3 regions of the Streptomyces sp. 5-10 genome follow, and region 3 is predicted to be linked to each of the others. Evidence: riboswitches for the same ligand, from Rfam matches in the RefSeq annotation. Region 3 holds a riboswitch; each other region holds the start of a gene.
What was found. Region 3 has a riboswitch for cobalamin ahead of IEJ02_RS17725 (cobalamin biosynthesis protein). Riboswitches for the same ligand answer to the same signal wherever they lie in the genome.
Positions count from the first base shown of each region.

Region 1: it holds a riboswitch for cobalamin, as region 3 does, so the genes downstream of both, IEJ02_RS26360 (ribonucleoside-diphosphate reductase subunit alpha) here and IEJ02_RS17725 (cobalamin biosynthesis protein) in region 3, are expected to answer to the same signal.
Region 2: it holds a riboswitch for cobalamin, as region 3 does, so the genes downstream of both, IEJ02_RS13170 (ABC transporter substrate-binding protein) here and IEJ02_RS17725 (cobalamin biosynthesis protein) in region 3, are expected to answer to the same signal.

Region 1 covers NZ_JACVYG010000026.1:58,708-63,674, reverse strand. Annotated here, with positions in the region: gene IEJ02_RS26365 (ribonucleotide-diphosphate reductase subunit beta) at 1-187, opposite strand, end outside; gene IEJ02_RS26360 (ribonucleoside-diphosphate reductase subunit alpha) at 205-2,607, opposite strand; cobalamin riboswitch at 2,744-2,897, opposite strand; gene IEJ02_RS26355 (GNAT family N-acetyltransferase) at 3,014-3,520, opposite strand; gene IEJ02_RS26350 (DUF7196 family protein) at 3,596-3,766, opposite strand; gene IEJ02_RS26345 (hypothetical protein) at 3,839-4,126, opposite strand; gene IEJ02_RS26340 (IPT/TIG domain-containing protein) at 4,631-4,967, shown strand, end outside.
Region 2 covers NZ_JACVYG010000008.1:156,389-161,355, reverse strand. Annotated here, with positions in the region: gene IEJ02_RS13185 (response regulator) at 1-320, opposite strand, end outside; gene IEJ02_RS13180 (ABC transporter ATP-binding protein) at 396-1,169, opposite strand; gene IEJ02_RS13175 (FecCD family ABC transporter permease) at 1,256-2,269, opposite strand; gene IEJ02_RS13170 (ABC transporter substrate-binding protein) at 2,296-3,336, opposite strand; cobalamin riboswitch at 3,397-3,610, opposite strand; gene IEJ02_RS13165 (DUF2165 domain-containing protein) at 3,876-4,415, shown strand; gene IEJ02_RS49860 (serine/threonine-protein kinase) at 4,482-4,967, opposite strand, start outside.
Region 3 covers NZ_JACVYG010000013.1:102,521-107,487, reverse strand. Annotated here, with positions in the region: gene IEJ02_RS17745 (alpha/beta hydrolase) at 1-171, opposite strand, end outside; gene IEJ02_RS17740 (class II aldolase/adducin family protein) at 266-952, opposite strand; gene IEJ02_RS17735 (inorganic phosphate transporter) at 1,303-2,559, shown strand; gene IEJ02_RS17730 (hypothetical protein) at 2,573-2,824, shown strand; cobalamin riboswitch at 2,967-3,184, shown strand; gene IEJ02_RS17725 (cobalamin biosynthesis protein) at 3,343-4,326, shown strand; gene IEJ02_RS17720 (cobyric acid synthase) at 4,323-4,967, shown strand, end outside.

The sequences.
Region 1 (4,967 bases), on a different contig from region 3:
CGGGGGAGAGCTTGGCGAGGTCGGCGACGTCGGAGTGGAGGTCGACCTCCTCCACGGTCCAGGTGTTCTTGATCGCGTCGCGGTAGCGGTCGTAGAACTGCGGGTACCGCATCGGCCGCAGGGTCAGCTCGAACCCGGGATCCAGCAGGTTCTTGGTGTGGCCCGGCGCGGTGTTCACGGTGGTCATCTCGGATGCGGTGGGCATTACTGGCAGGCCTCGCAGGACTCGGGGTTTTCCAGGGAGCAGGCGATCGCGTCGGCCTCGGCCGGGGCCTCCTGCACGGGGAGGGGCGCGGGGGTGGCGGCGGCGCCACCCCGGGCGCTCTGGGCGATCCGGGTGGCCGGACGCGAGCGCAGGTAGTACGTGGTCTTGATGCCGCGCTTCCAGGCGTACGCGTACATCGAGCTGAGCTTGCCGATGGTCGGCGAGGCCATGAAGAGGTTCAGCGACTGGCTCTGGTCGAGGTACGGGGTGCGGGCCGCCGCCATGTCGATCAGGGCGCGCTGCGGGATCTCCCACGCGGTGCGGTACAGCTCCCGTACGTCCGCGGGCACCCAGGAGAAGTCCTGGACCGAGCCGTTGGACTCGCGCAGCGCCTCGCGGGTCTGGGCGTCCCAGACGCCCAGCTTCTTGAGGTCGTCCACCAGATAGGAGTTGACCTGGAGGAACTCCCCGCTGAGCGTTTCGCGCTTGAAGAGGTTGGAGACCTGCGGCTCGATGCACTCGTAGACCCCCGCGATGGAGGCGATGGTCGCGGTCGGCGCGATCGCCAGCAGCAGTGAGTTCCGCATCCCGGACTTCGCCATCCGCGCGCGCAGCGCCTGCCAGCGCTCCGGCCAGGTGGCCACCGCGTCCGGGTAGTGGTCCGGGTGCAGCACACCGCGCGCGGTGCGGGTCTCGGCCCAGGCGGGGTGCGGGCCGTGGCGCTCGGCGAGCTCGCAGGACGCCTCGTACGCGGCGAGCATGATGCGCTCGGAGATCCGCGTGGACAGCGCCGTGGCCTCGGGCGAGTCGAACGGCAGCCGCAGCCGGAAGAAGACGTCCTGGAGGCCCATGAGGCCCAGACCCACCGGGCGCCAGCGGGAGTTGGAGGCCCCGGCCTCCTCCGTGGGGTAGAAGTTGATGTCCACCACGCGGTCGAGGAAGGTCACGGCGGTGTGGACGGTGGCGTCCAGGCGCTCCCAGTCCAGCTGCCCGTCCTCGCCCAGGTGCGCGGCGAGGTTGACCGATCCGAGGTTGCACACGGCGGTCTCGCCGTCGTTCGTGACCTCCAGGATCTCGGTGCAGAGGTTGGAGGAGTGGACGACCCTGCCGGGCTCGGCGGTCTGGTTGGCGGTGCGGTTGGCGGCGTCCTTGAACGTCATCCAGCCGTTGCCGGTCTGCGCGAGGGTGCGCATCATCCGGGCGTACAGCTGGCGGGCCGGGACCTGCTTGACGGCCTTCCCCTCGGCCTCGGCCCTGCGGTACGCGGCGTCGAACTCCTCGCCCCACAGGTCCACCAGATCGGGCGCGTCCACCGGGGAGAACAGCGACCAGTCGGCGTCCGCCTCGACCCGGCGCATGAACTCGTCCGGGATCCAGTGGGCGATGTTGAGGTTGTGGGTGCGGCGGGCGTCCTCGCCGGTGTTGTCCCGCAGCTCCAGGAACTCCTCGAGGTCCGCGTGCCAGGTCTCCAGGTAGACACAGGCCGCGCCCTTGCGCCGGCCGCCCTGGTTGACGGCGGCCACCGAGGCGTCGAGCGTGCGCAGGAACGGCACGATGCCGTTGGAGTGCCCGTTGGTGCCCCGGATCAGCGAACCGCGCGCCCGGATGCGGGAGTAGGACAGGCCGATGCCGCCCGCGTGCTTCGACAGCCGCGCCACCTGGTGGTAGCGGTTGTAGATCGAGTCCAGCTCGTCCAGCGGCGAGTCCAGCAGATAGCAGGACGACATCTGCGGATGCCGGGTGCCGGAGTTGAACAGCGTGGGGGAGCTGGGCAGGTACGACAGCGTGCTGGTCAGCCGGTAGAGCTCGGCCACGTCCTCCAGCGCCCGCTCCGAGTGGTCCTCGGCGAGCCCGCAGGCCACGCGCAGCAGGAAGTGCTGCGGGGTCTCGATCACCTGACGGGTGAGGGGGTGGCGCAGCAGATAGCGGCTGTAGAGGGTGCGCAGCCCGAAGTAGCCGAAGCGGTTGTCGGCGCCGTCGGCCAGGGCCCGCTCCACCAGCGCGTCCAGCCGCTCGGCGTGGGCGGCGGCGAACTCCGCGGTGGAGTCGGCGAGCAGGCCCTCGCGGTGGCCCACCCGGACGGAGGCCGAGAAGGAGACCGCGCCCTGCCCGGCCGCCTCCTGCGTGATGGTGAGCGCCAGCAGCCGCGCCGCGAGCCGCGAGTACTCCGGCTCCTCGGCGATCAGCCCGGCCGCCGCCTCGGTCGCGAGGGCCCGCAACTCCGCCTCGTCCGAGCCGGGATGACGGCCGCGCAGGGCGGCGGCCGCGACCTTGCCGGGATCGGTGGCGGGCAGGTCGGCGGTGAGTCCGGTAAGGGTCCGTAGCAGGGCGGTCCCGGGCGCGTCGTCCGCTGCCTGAGAAGCCGCCTGCGCTGAAACCGGATCGGCGGGCGCGATGGTCACTGAGGTGCTCTCCCTCGCTGGGCTGGGGCCACGAGGGGTGGTGCGATGGGCGCGTACGGGCATGCCGATGCCGCACTCCTCGTACGCCGGGCACACCACGCAGCGTCCATCGGCCCAACCCTCGAGGCCGGGGGACGTGTTCACAGGGCCGTCGGCAGGTGCTCGGACTCACGGGCACGCCGAATTGAGCGCACACGTACACCGTTGCGGGACAGTTCCGGATTCCCACCGGATTCCCCTGCGGCGACAGCGAGCACGAGCATACATCTTGTGTCGGCCGACGCACGCGCCCCCATATCTTGTGTCGGAGCTGCGGAGTTTCGCATGAATGTGCTCATGCGTTCCGGAGGTGGCCCGTGACCTGGGGCGCGCGTCAGGCCATCACTTGGGCGTGTGGCGGCGGGCGTCACAGCTCCACGGTGAAGGCCCAGAGGGTGATGTCCGTCCCCGGCAGGGGCGCCCAGTCGCGCTCCGGGGCACGGACGAAACCCAGCCGCTCGTACAGGCGGTGGGCGGCGGTCATCGACCGCTGGCTGCTGATCACTATGCGCCGCAGGCCCAGTGCGCGGGCCCGGTCCAGGCAGGCTCGTACGAGTGCTTCGGCGGCGCCGCGTCGGCGCGACTCGGGGCGGACGGCCAGCATCCGGAACTCGCCCTCGCCGGGGCGGGCCAGCTCCGCGTACGCCCCGCCGTGCACGGCGAACGCCACGGCGCCCAGGACCTCGTCGCTGGCCGCGTCCGCCGCGACCAGCAGCTCGGCCTCGGCGGCCCGGCGGCGGGCGTCGCGCAGGGTGGCGAGATAAGGATCACTGTCCTCGAAGTCCAGGAGCCCGTCCCCCAGGTACACCTGCGCGGTGAGCTCCCCGATTCCGTCCAGTTCCTCGTCCCGCGCGTGCCTGATCGTGATATCCATGCCCGCAGTCTGCCGCAGGCCACTGACAGCCGGGTCGCCGTGCGCCGGGGGTGGGCGCCGGGGTGGTCCCCGGCGTCACTGGGTGACGGCGGTGATCACTCCGGTGGAGCCCGCGCGCTGGTTGGCGGCGTCGGCCTCCTGGTAGGTGACGTAGCGCCGGACCGTGCCGTCCGGCAGCGTCAGCTCATAGACGACAACGGGTTGGGGCGGCCATTGGGGTGCGTTTCCGCCGCAGTTGCAGGCCATTGTTCCCTGCCTTTCCCTCGGGACGTTGTGGGGCGTTGTGGAGGGTGTGGGGGGGTGTGGGGGGTGTGGGTGTCAGTCCAGCCACCGCGAGGCGACACCGGCCAAGTAGGAGAGCGTCAGGGCGGTGGCCGGGAGGTCGAACCACGCGGTGGTGTGCAGCAAGGAGGCGTAGGCGGCGATGGCGGCGGCCACCCATGTGCTGGTGCACCAGCCGCAGTTGACCAGGTAGGAGGCGCGGGAGTCGTCGCCGAAACGGTCGGCGACCCAGATCCGGAACCCCGCCGCCAGGGTGTCCTTGGTGATGAAGCGGGTGATCCGGCAGGTGGTGCCGAGGGCGAGAAGGAACGCGGCGAGGCTCATCGGATCGTTTCCTCCCCGGGTGGTCATACGGGGGTCGGCACGGCCGATGTCACGGATGGGTCGGCACTGCCGATGTCACTCATTAGAGGCATGACGAGCGACGGCAAGCCATACCCCTCGGCATGCATTCGCCCGAATAGCCGAGCGCTTGTCATACAAGCTCGGCGCCACACGCGCCCTGATGCGCCAAACGAGTGATGGCCGCCGTGAGGGCCTTGAGCGACGCCGAGGGGCGTGGATAACTGGAAACGTGGCCGGCCGCCGAGGCTGCCCCATACCTCGTCGGCCGTCCCAGGAGCCGGGCGTCCGCCCCGTGGCTTCACCCTCATCCGCGCATCGCCCCGCGCGCCCTTGACCGGCTGCCCGGCAGCTCCCCGTTCCTCCGGTGGCGGCCTGTCCCAGAACCGCGCGGCGACGACGAGGCGTTGACCGGCGGTGTGTGCTCACGTCCGTCGGCACGCCGTCGGCGCACCTCACCCGAACCCTTCCCCGGGAGGACCGACCATGACTTCGACCGCACTCGCGACCGCCGCCGCCAACGCCGCCGCCGCCGCCAACGCCGCCAACACCGCCACCGCCGCCAACGCGGGCTACTGGCCGCCGGTGGGGCCGCCGACGCTGCTCGCCGTGGTGCCCGACTCGGGCCCCGCCGCCGGTGGCAACTACGTCCGGCTGTTCGGCCAGAACCTGCGCGGCGTCACCGGTGTGTCCTTCGGCGGCACGCCCGCCACCATCGTCTACCAGGACAACCCCGGAGGTGGCGGCGGTGGTGGCTGGGGTGGCGGCGGAGGCTGGGGCGGCGGTGGCTGGGGCGGTGGCGGAGGCGGCTGGCCCGGAGGCG
Region 2 (4,967 bases), on a different contig from region 3:
GTGTCCACGTAGTCGTCCTGGTCGAACGTGGTGACCACGACGACCCGCAGCGGATCCACCACTCCGGGCCCGGCGAGCAGCCGGGTCACCTCCAGGCCGTCCAGGTTCGGCATCCGGATGTCGACCAGGCACACCTCGGGGCGGAGCCGCCGCGCCAGCTCCACGCACTCGGAGCCATCGGCGGCCTCGCCCGCCACCTCGATTCCGGGCTGGGAGGCGAGGATCAGCCGGAACCCGGTGCGCACCATCGCCTGGTCATCCGCGATCAACACACGGATGGGGGTGTCCGCGGGAGGCCGTGCGTCCGCCGCATCGCTCACGTGGTGGTTCCTTCGCTCGTGCGACCGGTTGGCAGGATACCGCCCACCGTCTCACGGCCTCGGCGACCGGGGTGCTCAGGGCTTCGGGGCCCGGCGCAGGAAGCGGATGACCGGGTGGCCCGGACCGTGGGTGACTTCGGCCTGGACGTCGTAGACCCGCTTGATCAAGGACGGGGTCAGCACGTCGCCGGGGGTGCCTTCGGCCACCACGTGTCCCTCGCGGAGGACGAGCAGCCGGTCGCAGTACATCGCGGCGAGGTTGAGGTCGTGGAGGGCGATCACGGTGGCGATCGGCAGGCTGACGACGAGGTCGAGCAGGTCGAGTTGGTGCTGGATGTCGAGGTGGTTGGTCGGCTCGTCGAGCAGCAGCTCGCGCGGTTCCTGGGCGAGGGCCCGGGCGATCTGGGTGCGCTGGCGTTCGCCACCGGAGAGGGTGTGCCACGACTGACCGGCCCGGCCGGTCAGTCCGCTGCGCTCCAGGGCCGCGTCGACGGCCCGGGTGTCCGCGGCGGAGGCCGATGCCCAGGCGCGCCGGTGCGGGATACGGCCGAGGGCCACCACCTCGCGGACGGTCAGTTCGGTCTGGGTGTGGGCGTGCTGTTCGACGGTGGCGATACGGCGGGCCGTGGCGCGGCGGCCGACCCGTGGCAGGGCACGGCCGTCCAGGGTGACGATCCCGGCGGAGGGGGCGAGGATCCCGGCGAGCAGCCGCAACAGGGTTGATTTCCCGGAGCCGTTGGGGCCGAGCAGACCCACCGTCTCACCGGGGCGCAGGGTGAGGGTGATGCCGTCGACGATCAGCCGGCCGTCGGTGCGGCGGCTGACGCGGTCCGCGCGGAGCCCGGGCACCGCCTCCGCGGTGGCGGGGGACTCCGTCCCGGGGGTTTCCGCGGTGGCGGGGGGCTCCGTACCCGGGGTTTCCGCGGTGGAGTCGGTCATGTCCTCCTCCGGTCGCGGTAGAGCACGGCCACGAAGGCCGGTACGCCGATGAGGGACGTCACCACGCCCACCGGGACCTCCTGCGGGTCGATGACGGTGCGGGCGGCGGTGTCCACCCACACCAGGAAGATGGCCCCGGCCAGTGCGGTGACCGGCAGCAGACGGGCGTGGCCGGGGCCGGTGAGGGCGCGGGTGGCGTGCGGGAGGACCAGGCCGACGAAGCCGATGGCCCCGGCGGAGCTGACCAGGGTCGCGGTGAGCAGCGCGGTCGCGCACAGCAGGACGAGACGGGTACGGGCCACCCGGACGCCGAGCGCCGCCGCGGCCTCCTCCCCGAAGGCGAACGCGTCCAGGGTGCGGGCGTAGCCGAGACAGACCACGAGGACGGCGGCCAGGACGGCGGTGCACAGCAGCACATCGCCCCACCCGGCGCCGGTGAGCGAGCCGAGGAGCCAGAACAGCACGGCCCGGGTGGTGTCGGCGTCCGCGGAGGTGAGGACGATGAACGAGGTCAGCGCGGAGAACAGCTGCATGGCGGCCACTCCGGACAGCACCACGCGGTCGGTGCTGCCGCCGAGGCTGTGGCTGAGCACCAGGACCAGGCCGAACGACAGCAGCGCGCCGGTGAACGCGCCCGCCGACAGGGACACGGCCCCGCCGCCCACGCCGAGCACGACCACGGTGACGGCGCCCGTGGAGGCGCCCGAGGACACCCCGAGCACGAACGGGTCGGCCAGGGGATTGCGCAGCAGGGACTGCATCACGGCCCCGCAGAGGGCAAGACCCGCCCCGCACACGGCGGCGAGCAGTGTGCGCGGCATGCGCAGGTTCCACACGATGCCGTCCCGGAGCGGCGGCAAGGTGCTCTCCCCCAGGCCGAGATGGGCGGTGACCGCCGCCCATACGTCGGCCGTGGAGATGTCGGCCGGGCCGATGGTCACGGCGACGGCGACCGACGCGAGCAGCGCGGCCAGCCCTCCCGCGACCAGCAGCAGGAGACGGGTGCTCAGGTGGCGGGCGCTCAGGTGGCGGGTGCTCACTTGGCGAGCCCCGCGTCGCGCAGCCCGGCGGCGACCTGTTCCACCCCTTCGACCGTGCGGATGGACGGGTTCATGGCCTGCCCGCTCAGCAGGATGTACCGCTTCTTCTTCACCGCGGTGAGATTGCGGGTGGCGGCGTTGGTCTCGAGGAAACGCATCTTGGCCCTGGCGGTCTCCGCGGTCTGCTGCTTGCGCGTGAGATCGCCGAGGACGATGACGTCCGGGTCGCGGTCGGCCACGGTCTCCCAGTTGATCTGCGGCCACTCGTCGTGGGTGTCGGAGAAGGCGTTCTTCGCCCCGACGGCCCGGGTGATGGCGCCCGGCGCGCCACAGCAGCCGGCGAGATACGGCGACTGGGAGTTGGCGAACCAGTACATGAGGGAGACACCGGAGGCGTCCAGTCCCTCCGTGGCCTTGCGCACGCGCTCCTTCAGCCGTGCGACGAGCTTCTCGCCGCGCTCGTCGACACCGAACGCGTGGGCCAGGTCGCGTATTTCGCCGTAGACGACATCAAGTGTGAGGGGCTTGGCGCGGGAGCCGTCGCCACCGCTGTCGGTGTCCCTGCCCGCCGCGCAGTCGGACGGCGAGACATAGGTGTCCACGCCCAGCTTCTCGAACTGCTCGCGGGTGGCCACGCCGCCCTTGCCGAGGGTGGAGACGAACGAGGCGGTGACGAAGTCGGGTTCGACGTCCAGGGACTTCTCGAAGGACGGCGCGTTGTCCGCCAGGCGCTCCACCGTGGCGTTGGCCTTCTCCAGGCCCTTCATCACCGGGTCGGTCCAGGTGGCGGTGGCCGCCATGCGGTCGGCGAGGCCGAGCGAGAGCAGGATCTCCGTGGTGCCCTGGTTGAGCGAGAGGGCCCGTTTCGGGGCGGACGTCAAGGTGACCTTGTGACCACAGTTGTCGATCGTGCGCGGATAGCCCGGACCGGCGGGCCTTCCGGCGTCCGCGCCGTCATGGCCGGAGCCGCCGCACGCGGTGAGCAGAAGGGCGGGGGCGAGCAGGAACGCCGCGGTACGGCGGGCGGAGCGGAGCACGGGCAGCCTCGGTGGTCGGGGCTCGTACGCGGAGCCTGGCCTACGGACGTCCTCCGCGCACCGGGCGCGGAGGTGCCAGCAGGTCTTCGGACTCGGGCTCGTCCGGACGGGGCCCCTTCCCGGTGCTCGTCCGCGACGGCCCCACGGCCGTCACGAACTCCTCCCAGTGGTGTCACATGCCCCGCCCGTCCCCCTCACCGCTGCGCGTCAGTTCCGGATTCGCACCGGATTCCCTGGCCTCGGATGTGGCACGACTGGCTCCCCGAGACTACCAAGAGCGTCGAACGGCCACGTCTCGAGGTCGGTCCGGCCGCCGACGGGCCCGACCAGTCGCGCATCGGTGGCCGCCGGCTTCCGCAGGGTGATGACGTTCAGCCGGTACACCATGTTCATCAACGAGCCCTCGGACGAGATGGCCCGCCCCCTGTGACACGGCCGCGTGTGACCTGCGTCTCCCCGCCACCGGGCCCACTGAGCCAAACAGTTGTACGCTACGGCTCGGTCCGATCGACGGAATACAACGGGGAGACAGAGTCATCGTGAGCGAGCGAGCCGGCAGAATACGATCCCTTCGTACCTACTCCGCCGTCTCGGCGGTGCTCACCGGGACGATCGCGCTGTACATCGCGCTGGTCGCCTTCGGCAACATCACCGACTTCGACACCAATCAGCAATTCGTCCGCCATGTCCTGGCGATGGACACCACGTTCAAGGACGACGACCTGATGTGGCGGGCCATCACGTCCACCGCACTCCAGGACACCGCCTACGTGGCCATCATCGTCTGGGAGAGCATCGCCGCCCTCGTCCTCCTCGCCGGGACGGCCATGTGGGGCGCGGGACTGCGCGGAGGCAGCGTCCGCCGCGCCCGTCAGGCCAGCACCGTGGGGCTGTTGATGCTGATGCTGCTGTTCGGCGCCGGGTTCATCGCCATCGGCGGCGAGTGGTTCGCCATGTGGCAGTCCAAGACGTGGAACGGGCTGGAGGCCGCCACGCGCGTCTTCCTGATCTCCGGGATCGTACTGCTGCTCATTCATCTGCTCGCGGCCGAGCGGACCGAGCCCGACTCCACGGACTGACGGGGACGCCGGGCGCACGGGCGGGTGCGCGGCGGCGGCCTTGGCGGGCGTTGGCACCACGGCGCCTCAGGCGGGTGGCAACGCGGCAGCGGCCGATCCGGCGAGATCGGTGGCCAGTTCGCAGGGCCGCCCCTTGGGGCCCGCCCCCTTGAGGACGAGGGCCACCCGCTCGGTGCCCTGCACCCGGTCCAGGCCGGTGTACTCACGGTGGACCACCTCGACGCGGCAGCTCCCCGGGCCCTCGTCCTCCGGCAGCACGATGGCCTGGTGATCGCTGAGCTTGGTGGACCGGGCGCCCTTGTCGCTCGGCAGTTTGCCCTGGTCGAATCGCAGGTCCACCTCCAACTCGTTAGTGGTGCTCTTCCACTGACAGTCCCAGCGGCCGAATCCGACGTCCGGGTCCCGGGCGTCGATACCGGGCACCTTCTCCAGTGTCTTGACGTCAAGAAGCGTGCACGCGTCCTGGTGAGCCAGCGAGTTGGACGGGAAGCTCGGGGAACGCCGGGGGATCTCACCGCGGTTGAGCACGTCGACCGCGAATCGCGTGGCGAT
Region 3 (4,967 bases):
GATCTGGCCGGCCGCGGTCGCGTGGACGGTCAGCGGCGCCTCGTTCGGCAGCGGACGGTTGGCGGACGGTTTCAGCGCAGCGCTGGTGGCGTACCGTCCGGCCGCCACCGCGGCCACGCCGACACTCAGCAGGGTGGTGGCGGCCGCGACCGCCGTTGTTCGCAGACGCATCCCTCCCAGTGTGGTCGGGGAGGCGGCCCCCGGCCAGCGGGCGTGCCCGGCCGGGTGACCGCCCGGCCGGGGCCCGGGGGCGTGCCGGGCGGGCTCAGCCCTTCTGGCCGTAGCCGCTCAGCTTCTCGGCGGCGCGCCGCATCTCGTCCGGCGGGATCAGGGAGGGGGTGCGGCCGGGCACGGAGACCGCGGTGAGCCAGACCTGGCACATCCATTCGAGCTGGGCGGTGCGGTCGTAGGCCTGGTCCAGGGTGGCGCCGTGGACGACGGTGCCGTGGTTGCGCAGCAGACAGCCGCTGCGGTCGCGCAGCGCCTCGAGCATGGCGTCGGCCAGTTCGTCGGTTCCGTAGAGCGCGTACGGCGCGACGCGGACCGGGCCGCCGAGGGCGGCGGTCATGTAGTGGATCGCGGGGAGCTCGTCCACGAGCGTGGAGACGGCCGTGGCGTGGACGGCGTGGGTGTGGACCACGGCCTCGGCGTCGGTCTCCCGGTAGATCGCGAGGTGCATGGGCAGCTCGCTGGTGGGCTTCAGCGTGCCGAGGACCTGCTGTCCGTCCAGATCGACGGCGACGGCGTCCCTGGGGCCGAGCCGGTCGTAGGGGACGCCGCTCGGGGTCACCAGGACGGTGTCGCCGACCCGGGCCGAGACATTGCCCGAGGTGCCGACGACCAGGCCGTCGGCGGTGGTCCTGCGGGCCGTACTCACCACCTGCGTCCATGCCTGCCGCAGGGGATGGGTCAGCCGCGGCTGCGGCTGCCGCGTGGATCGCGACTGGGTCACCTGCCCTCACCTCCGGGGCCCGATCCTTCCAGGCGGCCGCCGGCCGCGCGGCGGCGGGACCGGAACGGGCGCGGCGGGCGACTACGGCCGCGCTTCGTGGGCACCCGGCTCCGGAAGGGTGAACGTGGGGGGACGGCGGGCGGCCGCGGGGGCGGCCCCGGGGCCCGCTCCGGCGGCTCTCGATCGCGCCTCAACTCCCGTACGACACGGGAACGTAGGCTGGAATTCACAGGGCCTTGGCGATCCCGCAACCATGTCACCCCGATGCCCTACTCAGTTCATCTCCCGTTCACCCTGTTTCCTTACGTTCACCGTGCCACTAACGACCTTCGAACTGATTGACCGGGTGTATGGAACACATCACGCTTCTCATCGGGATCGTGATCGTCACGGCCTTGGTGTTCGACTTCACGAACGGCTTTCACGACACGGCTAACGCCATGGCCACCACCATCTCCACGGGAGCACTCGGGCCCAGGGTGGCGGTGGCGATGTCGGCCGTCCTCAATCTCGTCGGCGCGTTCCTGTCCGTGGAGGTGGCCAAGACCATCTCCGGCGGGATCATCGACGAGGGATCCGGTATCCAGCCAGAAGTGATCTTCGCGGGACTCGTCGGCGCGATCCTGTGGAATCTGGTGACGTGGCTCGCCGGACTCCCCTCCAGTTCCTCGCACGCCCTGTTCGGCGGTCTGATCGGCGCCACGGTGGTCTCCGTCGGCCTGGACGGGGTCAACGGCGACGCGATCGTCATGAAGGTCCTGATCCCCGCCGTCGCCGCGCCGGTCGTGGCCGGCATCGCCACGCTGGCCGCCACCCGGCTCACCTACCGGCTCGGCCGCGACCGCTCCCCGGAGGACACCGCGAAGGGCTACCGCGCGGGGCAGATCGCCTCGGCCGCCCTGGTCTCCCTGGCCCACGGCACCAACGACGCCCAGAAGACGATGGGCGTGATCACCCTGGCGCTGGTCACCGGGAACGTGGTCGCGCCCGACTCCGACCCGCCGCTGTGGGTCATCGTCTCGGCGGGCCTGGCCATCGCGCTCGGCACCTACCTGGGCGGCTGGCGCATCATCCGCACCATGGGCAAGGGCATCACCGACATCCAGCCGCCGCAGGGCTTCGCCGCCCAGACCGGCGCCGCGACCGTCATCCTCGCCTCCTCCCACATCGGCTTCGCGCTGTCCACCACCCAGGTCTGCTCCGGCGCCGTCATGGGCGCGGGTGTCGGCCGTAAGGGCGCCGTGGTGCGCTGGTCGACCGCGGGCCGGATGGTGGTCGCCTGGGTGCTGACCCTGCCGGCCGCAGGTCTGGTGGCGGGCGCCGCCGCGCTCCTGGCCGACCAGGGGAACGCGGGCATCACGGCGGTGGCCGTGCTCGCCGTCCTGGCCTGCGGGGCGATCTGGATGCTGTCGCGCCGCAAGCCCGTGGACCACACCAACGTCAACGAGGTCGCCGCCCAGGAGCCGGTGGGCGCCGTCACGGCCGCACTGCGGTCCGTGGCCCCGCCGCCCGCCGGTACGGCGAGCGCCGCCCCCGAGGACGGCACCTCGGAGAACACGCCCGAGCAGACCCCCACCCCCGCCGCCGCGAGCAGCACCACCCGTTAAGGAGCCAGGAAACATGAACATCGACTGGGCGGCACTCGGCCAGGTCTTCGGCGTCAGCCTCGCGGTGACGGTCGGCATGGTGGGCGTCTTCACCCTGGGCATCGTCGGCACCTCCCGTAAGGCGACGCCGGAGCAGGGCGGCACGGCCGCCACCGTGCCCGGGGGCGCGGTGGACGGCTCCCCGCTCGCGCGCACCGGCGCGTACGCCTGCTTCGCGGTGTGCGCCGCGGTCGTGGCGTACGGCATCTATCTGATCGTCGCCTGAGGACGCCGCTTCCCCAAACCACCCACCGGCCGCCGGATGGTGGCGCTGACCAGCGCCGACCGTCCGGCGGCCGTCCTGTGAGGGGCGGTTGTCTGTGGGGCTCGGCACACTCGGGCGTGATGGGTCATATGCGAGTTGACGGCCATTCGCGGCCCATGGTGGACTTCCCGAGCCAAACGGCGGCAGGAGAGGAAGCCGGTGAGAATCCGGCGCGGTCCCGCCACTGTCACCGGGGAGCACCCTCCCATCGCCTGTATGGGGTCACGGCTCGTCCGTACGGTTCGTCGCGTACGCGGGGCTGGAAGACCGGGAGGGCCGCGGATCCGGGAGCCAGGAGACTCTCACCGCCGGTCACGTCGAACCAGGGCGAGGACCCTGAGTGAGGACATACCGCCATGCCCGGCACCGCCACGCCGCCAGCCCTCCCTGTCCGCTCCGGCTCTTCCGGCCCCTCCGGCCGATCCGCTTCCGTATCGCCTTCCGTATCGCCGCGCCGAGGCGTGACGGCGGCCTGACGGATGCGTGCCGACCACGCCTCGTTCGCGTGCGGCGCGGCCCTCGGCTTCCTCGGCGACCTCGCCACGGGTGATCCGCGCCGCGGCCATCCGGTGGCCGCGTTCGGGCGCGCCGCCGGGGCCGCCGAGCGCCGGCTGTGGCGCGACCACCGGGGCTACGGGGCCCTGCACACCGCGTTGTGCGCGGGCGGCGCGGCCGCCGGTGCCGCGCTGCTGACCCGCGCCGTACGGGGCCTCGGGGGCCGCCGTGGCGCGGAGGTCGCGCTGACCGCCGCCGCCACCTGGGCCGTGCTGGGCGGCACGAGCCTGGGCCGTGAGGCACGGGCCGTCGGCGGTGCGCTGGCCGCCGGGGACCTCGAGGCCGCCCGGGAGCGGCTGCCGCATCTGTGCGGCCGCGACCCGCAGGCGCTGGACGGGCCGCAGATCGCCCGCGCGGTGGTCGAATCGGTCGCCGAGAACACCTCCGACGCGGTCGTGGGCGCGCTGGTGTGGGGCGCCGTGGGCGGTGTGCCGGGGCTCATCGGCTTCCGCGCCGTCAACACCCTGGACGCCATGGTGGGCCACAAGTCGCCGCGCTACCGGCGGTTCGGCTGGGCGGCGGCCCGGCTGGACGATGTGGCCGGCTGGCCCGGTGCGCGCCTTACGGCTGCCCTGGCGACGCTCGCGGGCCCCGATCCGCGCGGTGCGTGGCGCGCCTGGCGGCGCGACGGCCGGCGCCATCCGAGCCCCAACGCGGGCCCGGTGGAGGCGTCCTTCGCGGGCGCGCTCGGCGTCCGGCTGGGCGGCACCCTCGCGTACGGCGGCCGGGTCGAGCACCGGCCGGTGCTCAACTCCGGCGGGCGGCCGGTGGAGTCGGCCGACATCGAGCGGGCGATACGGCTGTCGCGGTGCGTCGGCGTCCTGTCGCTCGGGGTGTCCGTAGCGGCCCGGCCGGTCCTGAGGGCGTTGACGGGGCGGCCCCGGGCCTTGGAAAGGGGCGGCGGATGAGCGGGATACGCGGTAAGGGCGGCACGGACGGTTCCGGGGCGCGCGGCGGGGGGCTGCTCGTCGCGGGCACGACCTCCGACGCGGGCAAGAGCGTGGTGACGGCCGGGATCTGCCGCTGGCTCGCCCGTAAGGGCGTCAGCGTGGCGCCCTTCAAGGCGCAGAACATGTCGCTCAACTCCTTCGTCACCCGGGAGGGAGCGGAGATCGGGCGGGCACAGGCCATGCAGGCCGCCGCCGCGCGCGTCGAGCCCAGCGCGCTGATGAACCCGGTCCTGCTGAAGCCGGGCAGCGACCGCAGCAGCCAAGTGGTGCTCCTGGGCAAGCCGGTGGGCGAGCTGAGCGCGCGCGGGTACTTCGGCGGGCCCGGAGCCCCCTCGCCCGGCGAGAGGCTCTCCACGGGGCGTGAGGCGCTGCTGGAGACCGTCACGGAGTGCCTGGAGGAGCTGCGGAGCGCCCATGACGCGGTGATCTGCGAGGGCGCGGGCAGCCCGGCCGAGATCAATCTGCGCCGCACCGACATCGTCAACATGGGGCTGGCGCGCGCCGCAGGGCTTCCGGTCGTGGTGGTCGGGGACATCGACCGCGGTGGCGTCTTCGCGTCCTTCTTCGGCACGACCGCGCTGCTGTCGGCGGCGGACCAA